DNA from 3 places in the Microbacterium sp. BE35 genome. Region 1 is predicted to be linked to each of the others. Evidence: riboswitches for the same ligand, from Rfam matches in the RefSeq annotation. Region 1 holds a riboswitch; each other region holds the start of a gene.

The links. A riboswitch is a leader RNA that binds a small molecule or an ion and turns the genes downstream of it on or off. The one in region 1 is predicted to bind thiamine pyrophosphate.
Region 2: another riboswitch for thiamine pyrophosphate. It lies ahead of thiC (phosphomethylpyrimidine synthase ThiC); the one in region 1 lies ahead of J2Y46_RS02355 (ECF transporter S component).
Region 3: another riboswitch for thiamine pyrophosphate. It lies ahead of thiM (hydroxyethylthiazole kinase); the one in region 1 lies ahead of J2Y46_RS02355 (ECF transporter S component).

The regions. Positions count from the first base shown of each region.
Region 1 covers NZ_JAVDXD010000001.1:542,712-546,745, reverse strand. Annotated here, with positions in the region: gene J2Y46_RS02365 (RbsD/FucU family protein) at 1-315, shown strand, start outside; gene J2Y46_RS02360 (D-alanyl-D-alanine carboxypeptidase) at 333-1,982, opposite strand; TPP riboswitch at 2,020-2,129, shown strand; gene J2Y46_RS02355 (ECF transporter S component) at 2,122-2,766, shown strand; gene J2Y46_RS02350 (ABC transporter ATP-binding protein) at 2,768-4,034, shown strand, end outside.
Region 2 covers NZ_JAVDXD010000001.1:1,075,184-1,079,217, forward strand. Annotated here, with positions in the region: gene J2Y46_RS04740 (biotin transporter BioY) at 1-560, opposite strand, end outside; gene J2Y46_RS04745 (TetR/AcrR family transcriptional regulator C-terminal domain-containing protein) at 707-1,249, shown strand; TPP riboswitch at 1,317-1,425, shown strand; gene thiC (phosphomethylpyrimidine synthase ThiC) at 1,424-3,157, shown strand; gene thiE (thiamine phosphate synthase) at 3,216-3,863, opposite strand; gene thiO (glycine oxidase ThiO) at 3,924-4,034, shown strand, end outside.
Region 3 covers NZ_JAVDXD010000005.1:130,219-134,252, forward strand. Annotated here, with positions in the region: gene J2Y46_RS16510 (DNA polymerase III subunit gamma and tau) at 1-1,480, opposite strand, end outside; TPP riboswitch at 1,636-1,730, shown strand; gene thiM (hydroxyethylthiazole kinase) at 1,721-2,539, shown strand; gene thiE (thiamine phosphate synthase) at 2,536-3,210, shown strand; gene J2Y46_RS16525 (bifunctional hydroxymethylpyrimidine kinase/phosphomethylpyrimidine kinase) at 3,207-4,034, shown strand, end outside.

The DNA.
Region 1 (4,034 bases):
CCCGCGTGGGCCATCGGCGCACGCGTCATCGATCTGCCGGGAACGACGACGCCCGAGGTGCTGGCGGCGGTGCGCAGCGTTGTGCCGCTGGACGACGCGCCCGCATTGGATCTCATGGCGTCGGCCGACGGCGAGGTGCTCGACGTGCAGCGTGAGCTCGCCGCCGCAGCGGGAGTCGACGACCCGCGCTACGTCGACCGGTTCGAGTACTACGAGCTCGCGAAGACCGCGTACGTGATCGTGCGCACCGGAGAGACCCGCACGTACGGCAACGCCCTCCTGCGAAAGGGCGTCGTCGGCTACCCGGCCGCCTGAGCGGGTCTCTCGGCGCCTCAGCCGTTGAGACCGAAGAGGTCCAGCGGGTGCGTGAGGCGCCACCACGGCGACGGGTCCGTGATCTCGGCCGCGAGCTTCAGGTCGACGGTGGTGGCGTCGAGCGGTCCGGTGACGCTGAGCGAGCCGACGACATCGCCGGCATCGCGGCTGTCGCCGAGGTGGTAGGTGGTCGCGACGGTGCCGCTGCCGCCGTTCCACAGGATCACCGAGGCGTCTGCGGACGTGACGATGTCGACCTTGTCGCCCCACAGCGTCTCGACCTGGCCCGCCACGGTGCTCGCCGTCACCGAGGGCTTGGGCTGCAGCTCAGCCTCCATCTGCGCGTAGAGCGCACGGGATGCGGCGAGGCGTGCCTCGTCATCTGGCTGACCCAGCACCGACGCGTAGAGGCGCACTGTCCTGTCGCCGATCGTGACGTCCTTGGCAGAGAGCAGGTTCCACGCGTCGAGGGTGCCGGTCTTGACCCCGACGACGCCCGGATCGGCGAGGAGGCCGTTCGTGTTCTCGACATGCCCGGCGCCGGGGAGGTCGACCGACTGCTTCGCGACGATCTCCGCGATGACAGGATGCGCGAGCGCCTTCTGGGCGAGCGTCACGAGGGCCTCGGGGCTCGCGGCGTTGCGCGCGTCCATTCCGGTGGGTTCGCGGACCGTGATCCCGGGAACGCCGTGGGCCGTCAGCCACGCGTTGGCGGCCGAGGCGTAGACGGCGTCGGAGGGCCAGATCCCCTGGGCCAGCCGGTCGGCGTAGTTGTTCGCCGAGCCGATGAGCATGCCCTCGAGCATCTGGTACTCGCTGAGCGAGCCGCCGACCGGGACGTCGAGCGCCGACTCGCCGCCTGCGCGGTACTGCCAGTAGCGCGAGCGGTCGGCGGACGTGAAGCGGTACTCCGGTCCTTGCTCGCCCACGGCGAGCGGCATCTCCTCGAGCACGACGAGTGCGGTGACGACCTTGGTGATGCTGGCGATCGCGTCGGGGTCGGCCGTGGAGGCGAGCGTTCCCGGGATGCCGGCGACGGCCTCGGCCGCGCTGCCCTGAGCAGGCCACGCCGGCGCGGCGGCGGGCGCCGCGATCGGCTGCACCTCCATCGCGGTCACGGTGGGGGCGACGGCGTGCAGCGGCCACAGCATGGTCGTCGCCGCATAGGCGCCGACGACGGCGGCGATCGCGAGCGTGGGAACCACGACGGCGGCGCGGAACGGGGAGCGGCGCGGGGCATCGGAGAGGAGGTCGGCCTCGACCGCCACGTACGGGGTCGCGGCCGCGGTCAGGTCGGCGGGGGCTGCGCCGTGCTCGACGAGGGATTCGTCGACCCAGGCGAGTGCGGTGTGCCCGCCGGTGACCGCGGTGACGGTCGGGGTGCCGAGGCCGGTCGGGAGCGCGAAGTCGGACGGCTCGACAGGCTCCGCGGCGTTCCACGTCGCGACCGACGGCACCTCGGCGACGGGCACCGTGGCGATCGTCGGAGCGGCGGCGGTCACGTCCACCGCGGCGGTGGTCGACGGCGGGTAGACAGCATCCGTCTCACCCGTCTGGATCGTGAGGATGCCGCCGTCGGGCACGTCTTCGGAACCTGCAACCGGGACGGCACCGGTCTGCGCGCGCCGCGCGCGACGCGTGGGTGCAGGGGTGTCGTCCGATGTCACCCCCCCAAAATACCTGCTGAGCCGGCGGTATACTCGTCGCCATAACCACGGGAGTCCGGTGAGCCGGGCTGAGAGGAAGCGATCCACGCTTCGACCGTCGAACCTGATCCGGATCATGCCGGCGCAGGGAGGAGCTCATATGCACGCGTCCACGTCCGCATCCACCCCCGTTGCGGCTCACTCGAAGGCCCCCCGGAGCCTCCGCTGGCGGGTGGTCGACATCGTCGTCGCCGCGGTGCTCGGCGTCGCGATCGGCCTGGTGTTCTGGGCCTGGAACACCATCGGCGGCACCTGGTTCGTCGCCATGGACGGACTCACCCCGGGCCTCGGCGGGATCGCCGTCGGCATCTGGCTCATCGGCGGCGTCATCGGCGGCCTGGTCATCCGCAAGCCGGGTGCCGCGCTGCTCGTCGAGGTGATCGCCGCGCTCGTGTCGATGCTGATCGGCAACGTGTGGGGCGTGTCGACCCTCTTCTCGGGCATCGTGCAGGGCCTCGGCGCCGAGCTCGTGTTCGCGATCTTCCTCTACCGCCGCTTCACGCTGCCCGTCGCGATGCTCGCCGGCGTCGGCGCCGCGGTAGGCGCCTGGGTGTTCGAGCTGTTCTACGGCAGCTCGCCCAACATCCTGAAGACCGTCGAGTTCAACGTCATCTACCTGGTGTCGCTGGCGGTCTCGGGCGCGCTGCTCGCGGGCCTCGTCGGCTGGCTCGCGGTGCGCGGGCTCGCCGCGACCGGTGCTCTCAACCGCTTCGCCGTCGGACGCGAAGCGCGCCGCGAGGTCTGACGTGACGGCGACCCGCCCCGCCCGCATCACCGCGGCGGGCTGGGGGTGGCGCTACGGCGGACGCCGGGCGGCTGCCGTCCACGACGTCTCGTTCACGATCGAGCCCGGGGAGCGCGTGCTCCTGCTCGGCGCATCGGGCGCGGGCAAGTCGACGCTCCTCGCCGGAATGGCGGGTCTGCTCGGCGGTGCCGACGAGGGAGACGAGACCGGCACCCTCCTCATCGACGGTGGACGTGCCGAGGCTCACCGCGGTCGCGTCGGGCTCGTGCTCCAGGACCCTGACGCCGGCGTCGTGCTGTCGAGGGTGGGAGACGATGTGGCGTTCGGCTGCGAGAACCTCGGTGTCCCGGCCGCGCAGATCCCCGCTCGGGTCGCAGAAGCCCTCGACGCCGTCGGGCTCGACGTGCCTCTCACCCGGCCGACCAAGGCACTGTCCGGGGGACAGAAGCAGCGACTCGCCCTCGCCGGCGTGCTGGCGATGCGGCCAGGGGTGCTCCTGCTCGACGAGCCCACCGCCAACCTCGACCCGCACGGCGTCCGTGAGGTGCGCGACGCCGTCGAGCGCGCAGTGCAGGAGAGCGGCGCGACGCTCGTCGTCATCGAGCACCGCACCGCGGTGTGGGCGGACCTCATGGATCGCGTCATCGTGGTCGGCGCCGACGGTGGGCTCCTCGCCGACGGGACGCCCGCCGAGGTGTTCGCGCGCCACGGTGCCACGCTCGCCGCCGCGGGGGTGTGGATCCCGGGCCACTCGGTCGATCTGCCCGTACTCGCTTCCGCCCGGGCCGATGCATCGGCGGCGGTGGCGGCATCCGCTCTCTCGATCTCCCGCGACGGCCGCACGATCGTGCGCTCGGGGCTCGACCTCGCCGTTGTTCGCGCTGCCGCGACCGTGATCACGGGTCCGAACGGCGCCGGAAAGTCCACGCTCGCCCTGACGCTCGCCGGGCTGCTGCCTGAGGCGGCGGGTCGCGTCGAAACCGCGCCGGAGCTCGCGGGGCGGTCCGGCCGGCGCCCGTCGAAGTGGACCTCGCGCGAGCTGCTCACGCGCATCGGCACGGTGTTCCAGGAGCCCGAGCACCAGTTCCTCGCCTCCACCGTGCGCGACGAGCTCGCCATCGGGCCGCGCTCGCGCGGCGTCGATCCGGCCACCGTCGGCCAGATCGTCGACGAGCTGCTCGAGCGGCTGCACCTCGCGCCGCTCGCCGCCGCGAACCCGTTCACACTCTCGGGCGGTCAGAAGCGCCGGCTCTCGGTCGCGACCGTGC
Region 2 (4,034 bases), 530 kb from region 1:
AGCGTCACCACGATCGCCGTCGTCAGCACGGCCTTCACCAGGTCGCCGGGCACGAACACAAGACTCATCAGGGCCGTCTCGACGAGCGGCAGGCGCGTGACGAGGCTCTGCACTGGGATGCCGAACGCGTAGACCACGAGGATGCCGCCGACCACGACGCCGAGCAGGGTGCGCCAGGTCGTGGGCTTGCGTCCGCCGGCGAGCACGATGAGTCCGATCACGATGGCCCCGGCGATCCACCCGAGCAGGTACCCGGCGGACGGGCCGAAGAAGACGCCGATGCCGCCGCGTCCACCCGCGAGAAGCGGCATCCCGACCGCGACGAGGCCGAGCAGGACGGTGACCGACAGCGCGCCGAGCCACGGGCCGAGGATGGCGCCGACGAGCATGACGCCGAGCGTTTGCGCGGTGATCGGCACTGACCCGAGGATCGTGAAGCCGCCGGGCAGCCCCAGCACGGCGATGATCGCGGCGAACACGGCGACGCGCGCCAAGGCGGTCGCGTCGAGCGTGCGGACGCCGGTCTGCGGGGCGAGCGAGGATTCGGGGGGATTGGCCATCGGACGAGGTCCCTTCGACGGATACGGTGATCCTGAACGACGTTCACTTGAACAGTGTTCACTATAACGCTGTTCAGTAGAGTGCTGTGATGGGGTCGGCGAGAGGACATCGGGGTCATACCCGTGACGAGGTCGCGCGCGCCGCGATGCGGATCCTCGACGAGTACGGCCTGCCCGACCTGACGATGCGCCGCCTTGCGGCCGCGCTGGAGGTGCAGCCGAGCGCCCTGTACTGGCACTTCCCCAACAAGCAGAGCCTGCTCGCAGAGCTCGCCGACCGGATCGTCGCCGAGATGCACGCCGTATCGACGGAGGGGGACTGGGCTGCGCGCGTCCGCACGGAAGCGTTCGCGCTCCGTGCTGCGATGCTCGCTCACCGCGACGGTGCCGAACTGGTGACGAGCACGTTCGCGCTCGGCCTGGGGTCCCAGGCGGCGCAGGACAGCCTGGCGGCGGCGATCACTGCTGGCGGTTTCGACGATGAATCTGTCCAGCGGGCCACCACAGTCCTGCTTCATTTCGTGCTCGGTCATGTTGAGCATGAACAGCAACGGCAGCAGTACCGCGCGCTGGGTGTCCACGGCGACCAGATCGACGATCAGCGACAGGAGGGCGCCTCGGACGCCGAGTTCGCCTTCGGCGTCGACCTCCTCGTCGGCGGACTGGAGTCGCGTCGCATCCGCGGCTGATCTCACAACGTCAGCACTCCTCGCGCAGCCCTCCGTCCGATCGCCTCGCACGAATGCGGTAGCGTGGCGCTATCCACACGGGTGCCCTCGCAAGGGCTGAGATCGGGCTGACGCGGCCTGCGACCGTTCGAACCTGTCCGGGTAATGCCGGCGAAGGAAGTAGGAGTCGCCTCCATGGAAGCTGTCCATTCATCGCGCGTTCTCGCGCACCTGCACGACACCGAACACGACATCCGGGTCCCGGTGGACCGGATCGCGCTGGAGCCGTCTCCTGACGGGTCGGTCAGCGCGCCGGTGACGGTGTACCGCACCCAGGGTCCGGGCAGCGATCCGGTGCGCGGGCTCCCGCCGTTGCGGGAGCAGTGGATCTCCGCACGCGAGGACACCGAGTGCTACGACGGTCGCGACCGGGATCTGCAGGACGATGGGCGTTCCGCAGTGCGCCGGGGCGCAGCATCCGCGGAATGGAAGGGTGAGAAGCGGGCCGCGCGGCGTGCCAAGCCGGGGCGCACGATCACGCAGATGCACTACGCCCGCAGCGGGATGATCACGCCGGAGATGAGGTTCGTCGCGCTGCGGGAGGACTGCGACGTGGAGCTGGTGCGCGCCGAGGTCGCCGCCGGGCGCGCCATCATCCCCAGCAACGTGAACCACCCCGAGTCGGAGCCGATGATCATCGGCAAGGCGTTCCTGGTGAAGATCAATGCCAACATCGGCAACTCCGCCGTCACCAGTTCGATCGCCGAGGAGGTGTCCAAGCTGCAGTGGGCGACCACGTGGGGCGCCGACACCGTCATGGACCTGTCGACCGGCGACGACATCCACACGACGCGCGAGTGGATCGTCCGCAACTCGCCGGTGCCCATCGGCACGGTGCCGATCTACCAGGCGCTGGAGAAGGTGAATGGCGACGCGTCGGCGCTCACGTGGGAGGTGTACCGCGACACGGTCATCGAGCAGTGCGAGCAGGGTGTGGACTACATGACCGTCCACGCCGGAGTGCTGCTGCGGTACGTGCCGCTGACAGCCGACCGGGTGACGGGAATCGTCTCACGGGGCGGGTCGATCATGGCCGGCTGGTGCCTGGCCCACCACCAGGAGAACTTCCTCTACACCCACTTCGATGAGCTCTGCGAGATCTTCGCCCAGTACGACGTCGCGTTCTCGCTCGGTGACGGGCTGCGGCCGGGGTCGATCGCCGACGCCAACGATGCCGCGCAGTTCGCCGAGCTGGACACGCTCGCCGAGCTGACGAAGCGGGCCTGGGAGTACGACGTGCAGGTGATGGTCGAGGGACCCGGGCACGTGCCGTTCCATCTGGTGCGGGAGAACGTGGAGAGGCAGCAGGAGCTGTGCGACGGTGCGCCGTTCTACACGCTGGGACCGCTGGTGACGGATGTCGCGCCCGGCTACGACCACATCACGTCGGCGATCGGGGCGACGGAGATCGCCCGCTACGGCACCGCGATGCTCTGCTACGTGACCCCGAAGGAGCATCTCGGGCTGCCGAATCGCGACGACGTGAAGACCGGGGTGATCACGTACAAGATCGCGGCACATGCGGCCGACCTGGCGAAGGGGCATCCCGGTGCCCGACTGCGGGACGACGCCCTGTCGAAGGCGCGGTTCGAGTTCCGGTGGCGCGACCAGTTCGCGCTGTCGCTGGACCCGGTGACGGCGGAGCAGTTCCACGACGAGACGCTGCCGGCCGAGCCGGCGAAGACCGCGCATTTCTGCTCGATGTGCGGTCCGAAGTTCTGCTCGATGCGGATCTCGCAAGACATCCGCAACGAGTTCGGGCTCGCGGGCGACGGCGCGCGGGCCGCCGGCATGGCGCAGAAATCAGCGGAATTCCGGGAATCCGGCGGGAAGGTGTACGTGCCCGCGCCCGCCCTCCGTCAGCCCTGAAGGCCAACGCATGGCTCACCCGAACGACGGGATGTCCGTCGGAGGCGAGGATGAGGTCCTAGGCGGCCGCGGCCGACACGGTCGCGGGGAGTGCGGCGCGCAGTCGCCGCGCACTGTCGGCGGGGTCATCCGACTCGGTGATCGCCCGGACGACAACGACACGCTCGGCCCCGGCTGCGACGACCTCGTCGATGTTCGTCAGGTCGATGCCGCCGATCGCGAACCACGGGCGTGTCGTGGAGATGCTCGCCGTGTAGCGGACGAGCTCCGGCCCAACGGCGGCGCGGCCGGGCTTGGTCGGGGTCGCCCAGACCGGTCCGACGCAGAAGTAGTCGAGATCGTCCGCGTCGGCGGCGATGTCGACCTGCGCCGGGGTGTGGGTGGACAGGCCGACGATCGCCTCGGGTCCCACGATCTTGCGGGCGAGCCGGGCCGGGAGGTCCTTCTGGCCGAGGTGGAGCACGGGGGCGCCGGCGACGTGGGCGATGTCGGCGCGGTCGTTGACGGACCAGAGCCTGCCGTGGCGGTCTGCCGCGTCGGCGAGGATGCTCAAGAACTCGAGCTGCTCGCCACCTTCCAGGGTCTTGTCGCGCAGCTGGATGATGTCGACCCCGCCCGAGAACGCAGCGTCCACGAAATCCGCGAAATCGCCCTGGCGGGCCCGGGCGTCGGTGCAGAGGTAGAGACGTGCGGCAGCGATGGACATCGGCCCAGCGTAGCGACGGATCCTCGGGGCTTTGACCGGCCGACCGTCGATGTGCTCGTCGTGGGCGGCGGGATCATCGGGCTCAGCATCGCCTGGCGGGCCGTGCAGACCGGACGTTCCGTGCGCCTCATCGACTCGGCACCCGCGCAGGGCGCCACCCATGCGGCGGCC
Region 3 (4,034 bases), on a different contig from region 1:
GCTTGAACTTCGCGACGTCGCTCTGGCTCGAGAACGCGAGGGTGAGCACGTCGTCGTCGAGCGCCACGGTACGGGCGCCCGAAGCGAGCATCCACGACGAGCGGCTGACGTTCTCGAGCTGCGCGAGCACGTGCGGCCAAGCCTGCTGGAGGCGGTCGAGCGTGACCGGGCCGGCGGGGACGGGAGGGGACGCCACAGGCGCGGGCTCGGCAGGCTGCGCGACCTGAGCCGCCGGCGCAGCCACTTCTGGCGGGGTACCTGCAGCGGCTGCAGGTACAGGTGCAGTGGCGGCGGGCGCAGCGGCTGCAGGTGCGGTGGCGGCGGGAGCCGTCGAAGCGGGAGCGGGTGCAGCAGCTGCCGTGGGCGCGGCGACGGGAGCGGCGCCGCGCGCCAGAACGCGGGCGACCATCAGCTCGAGCTGCAGACGCGGCGAGGTGGCGCCGGTCATGTCGTCGAGGGTCGCGATGACGAGGTCGGCGATGTGCGACAGCCGCGACGGACCGAACGCGTCGGCCTGGCGCTGCATGCGCGCGAGGTCTTCGGCCGAGACGCCCCGCAGCACGGCGGCGGCGCCCTGTCCGGTCGCCGACACGACGATGAGGTCGCGCAGGCGCTCGAGCAGGTCGTCGACGAAGCGGCGCGGGTCCTGCCCGGTCTGCACCACGCGGTCGACCGCGGCGAAGGCGGCCGATGCGTCAGAGGCGGCGAACGCGTCGATCACCTCGTCGAGCAGCTCGGCGTGAGTGTAGCCCAGCAGCGCGACCGCGCGGGCGTAGGTGACCTTGGCGTCTTCCGAGCCGGCGATCAGCTGGTCGAGCAGCGACAGGGTGTCTCGGGGCGATCCGCCGCCCGCGCGCACGACGAGCGGCAGCACGCCTTGCTCGACGTTCACGCTCTCCTGCGCGCACAGCTGCTCGACGTACTCGAGCATGGCGGCCGGAGGCACGAGCCGGAACGGGTAGTGATGGGTGCGCGACCGGATGGTGCCGATGACCTTCTCGGGCTCGGTCGTCGCGAAGATGAACTTCACGTGGTCGGGCGGCTCTTCGACGAGCTTGAGCAGGGCGTTGAAGCCCTGCGGGGTGACCATGTGCGCCTCGTCGAGAATGAAGATCTTGAACCGGTCGCGGGCCGGCGCGAACACCGCGCGCTCGCGCAGGTCTCGGGCATCGTCGACGCCGTTGTGGCTCGCCGCGTCGATCTCGACGACGTCGAGCGAACCTCCGCCGCCACGGCCGAGCTCGACGCAGCTGTCGCACGTGCCGCACGGCGTGTCGGTCGGGCCCTGCGCGCAGTTCAGGCACCGGGCGAGAATGCGCGCCGACGTGGTCTTTCCGCACCCGCGGGGGCCCGAGAACAGATACGCATGACCGACCCGGTCGCCGCGCAGCGCGGTCATGAGCGGCTCGGTGACCTGCGACTGCCCGATCATCTCGCCGAACGACTCGGGCCGGTAGCGGCGGTAGAGGGCGGTGGTCACTCCCCCAGCCTACGGCGTGGGGCCGACACTTCGGCAGGCTCAGCCCATCGCACCGCGACCGCACCTCGACAGGCTCGGCGACGGAGGTCGGACCCGAGCCGCGCCGGCCGGCGACACACGGCGATGGCCCGTCGGGATCCCCTGCTAGATTGCTCGGCAGTGACACGGGGTGCCCGCACGGCGGGCTGAGAACACACCCGTCGAACCTGATCTCGATCATGCGAGCGAAGGGATGTCGCGATGAACGCGCGCACCGAAGCACACCTGTCCGCCCTCTCCCCCGCCGCCGCGCTGACGGCGCTGCGGGAGACCTCGCCCCTGGTGCAGTGCATCACCAACTCGGTGGTGACGAACTACACCGCGAACGCACTCCTGGCGGTGGGCGCCGCCCCCGCGATGTCCGACATACCGGGCGAGGCCGGGCTCTTCGCCGGCGTCGCCGACGGCGTGCTCGTCAACCTGGGCACCCCGACCGCCGAGCAGCGCGAGGCCGCCCGGGAAGCGGTGCGCGCCGGCACCCCGTGGGTGCTCGACCCGGTCGCGGTCGGCGTGCTGCCCGTGCGAACGGCCCTCGCCGCCGAGCTTCTCGAGCACCGTCCCGCGATCATCCGCGGCAACGCCTCCGAGATCCTCGCCCTCGCCGGCGGAGGCGGCGGCGGTCGCGGAGTCGATGCGACGGACGGAACGGATGCCGCGGCCGGCGCCGCGCGATCCCTCGCGCTGAGCACCGGCGGCGTGGTGGCCGTGTCGGGCCCGGTCGACCTCGTGACCGACGGCGAGCGGGTGGTCCGCGTCCATGGTGGGGATGCGCTGCTCACGCGCGTCACCGGCGGCGGCTGCTCGCTCGGCGCGGTGATGGCCGCGCTCGTCGGCGTGTGTGCTCCGTTCGAGGCGGCGGTGGCGGCGTCCGTCCTCTACGCGGTCGCGTCCGAACGGGCCGCGGCCCGCGCGGAGGGACCGGGCACCTTCGGCGTGGCGTTGCTCGACGCGCTCGACGCCGTGGCCGCAGCACCGGCCGAGCTCGACGCGCGCGTCGCCGACGTGCTGGCGATCCGATGACGAGGCGCGGCGCGCGTCTCGCGCTGCACCTCGTGACCGACGACCGCCTGCCGTTCGACCGACTGCTCGAGGTCGTCGACGCCGCGGTCGGCGCGGGGGTCGACGTCGTGCAGCTGCGAGCGAAGTCGGTGACCGCCCGCGAAATGCTGCGCCAGGCGCGAGCCCTCTCGGACGTCATCGACCGCCGTTGCCTGCTCCTCGTCAACGACCGCGTCGACGTGGCCGTCGCCGCCCAGGATGCCGGAGCCCGCGTCGACGGCGTCCACCTGGGACAGAGCGACCTCCCGCCCGAAACGGCGCGCCGGCTGCTCGGGTCGAAGGCCGTGATCGGATGGACCGCGAACTCCGCGGAGCATCGGGCTGCAGCGCGTCTCCCCCGCGACGGCACGATCGACTACCTCGGGGTCGGGGTGATCCGGCCGACGTCGACGAAGCCCGACCACCCGCCGGCGCTCGGCGTCGAGGGCTTCGCGGCGTTCGCCGCGGGCGCGGACCTGCCGTGCATCGCGATCGGCGGGGTGACCGAGTCGGATGTCGCTGCCCTGCGCGACTGCGGGGCTGCGGGCGTCGCGGTCGTGTCGGCGATCTGCGGCGCGGACGACCCGGCCGCGGCGGCCCGCGCGCTGCGGAGCGCAGCCGATGCGACCTCGCTCGAGGGGGTCGCGCAGTGACCGGCACCTCGCTCGCCGCGCCTGCACCGACGCCGGTTCGAGCCGTGTCGATCCCGCGGGTGCTCAGCATCGCCGGCACCGACCCGACCGGCGGCGCCGGTGTGCAGGCGGATCTCAAGTCGATCGGCGCCCTCGGCGGCTATGGCATGGCCGTGGTCACCGCACTCGTGGCGCAGAACACGCTCGGCGTGCGCGACGTGCACGTGCCGCCGACGGCGTTCCTCGCCGCGCAGCTGGACGCCGTGTCGGACGACGTCGAGATCGACGCGGTCAAGATCGGCATGCTGCAGTCGGCGGAGATCATCACCACCGTTCGGCAGTGGCTCGGACGCGTGCGCCCGCCGATCGTGGTGCTCGACCCGGTGATGGTGGCGACGAGCGGCGACCCGCTGCTGGACCCCGCTGCCGAGGAGTCACTGCGAGCGCTCGCCGGCGAGGTCGATCTCGTGACCCCGAATCTCGCGGAGCTCGCGGTGCTGATCGGACGCACTCACGCGACCTCGTGGGTGCAGGCCATCGATCACGCGCAGACCCTCGCACGCGACACCGGCACGACGGTGCTGCTGAAAGGCGGGCACCTCGACGGCGCCGAATGCCCGGATGCGATCGTGGCGGCCGACGGCACGGTGCACGAAGTCGGGGGCGTGCGCGTCGAAACGCGTCACACCCACGGCACCGGCTGCTCGCTCTCGTCCGCTATGGCGACGCTGCGTGCGGGCGGCGCGACCTGGCCCGATGCACTGCAGCGGGCGAAGACGTGGCTCACCGGCGCGCTCGCGCACGCCGACGCGCTGCGGGTGGGCGAGGGCAACGGTCCGGTCGAC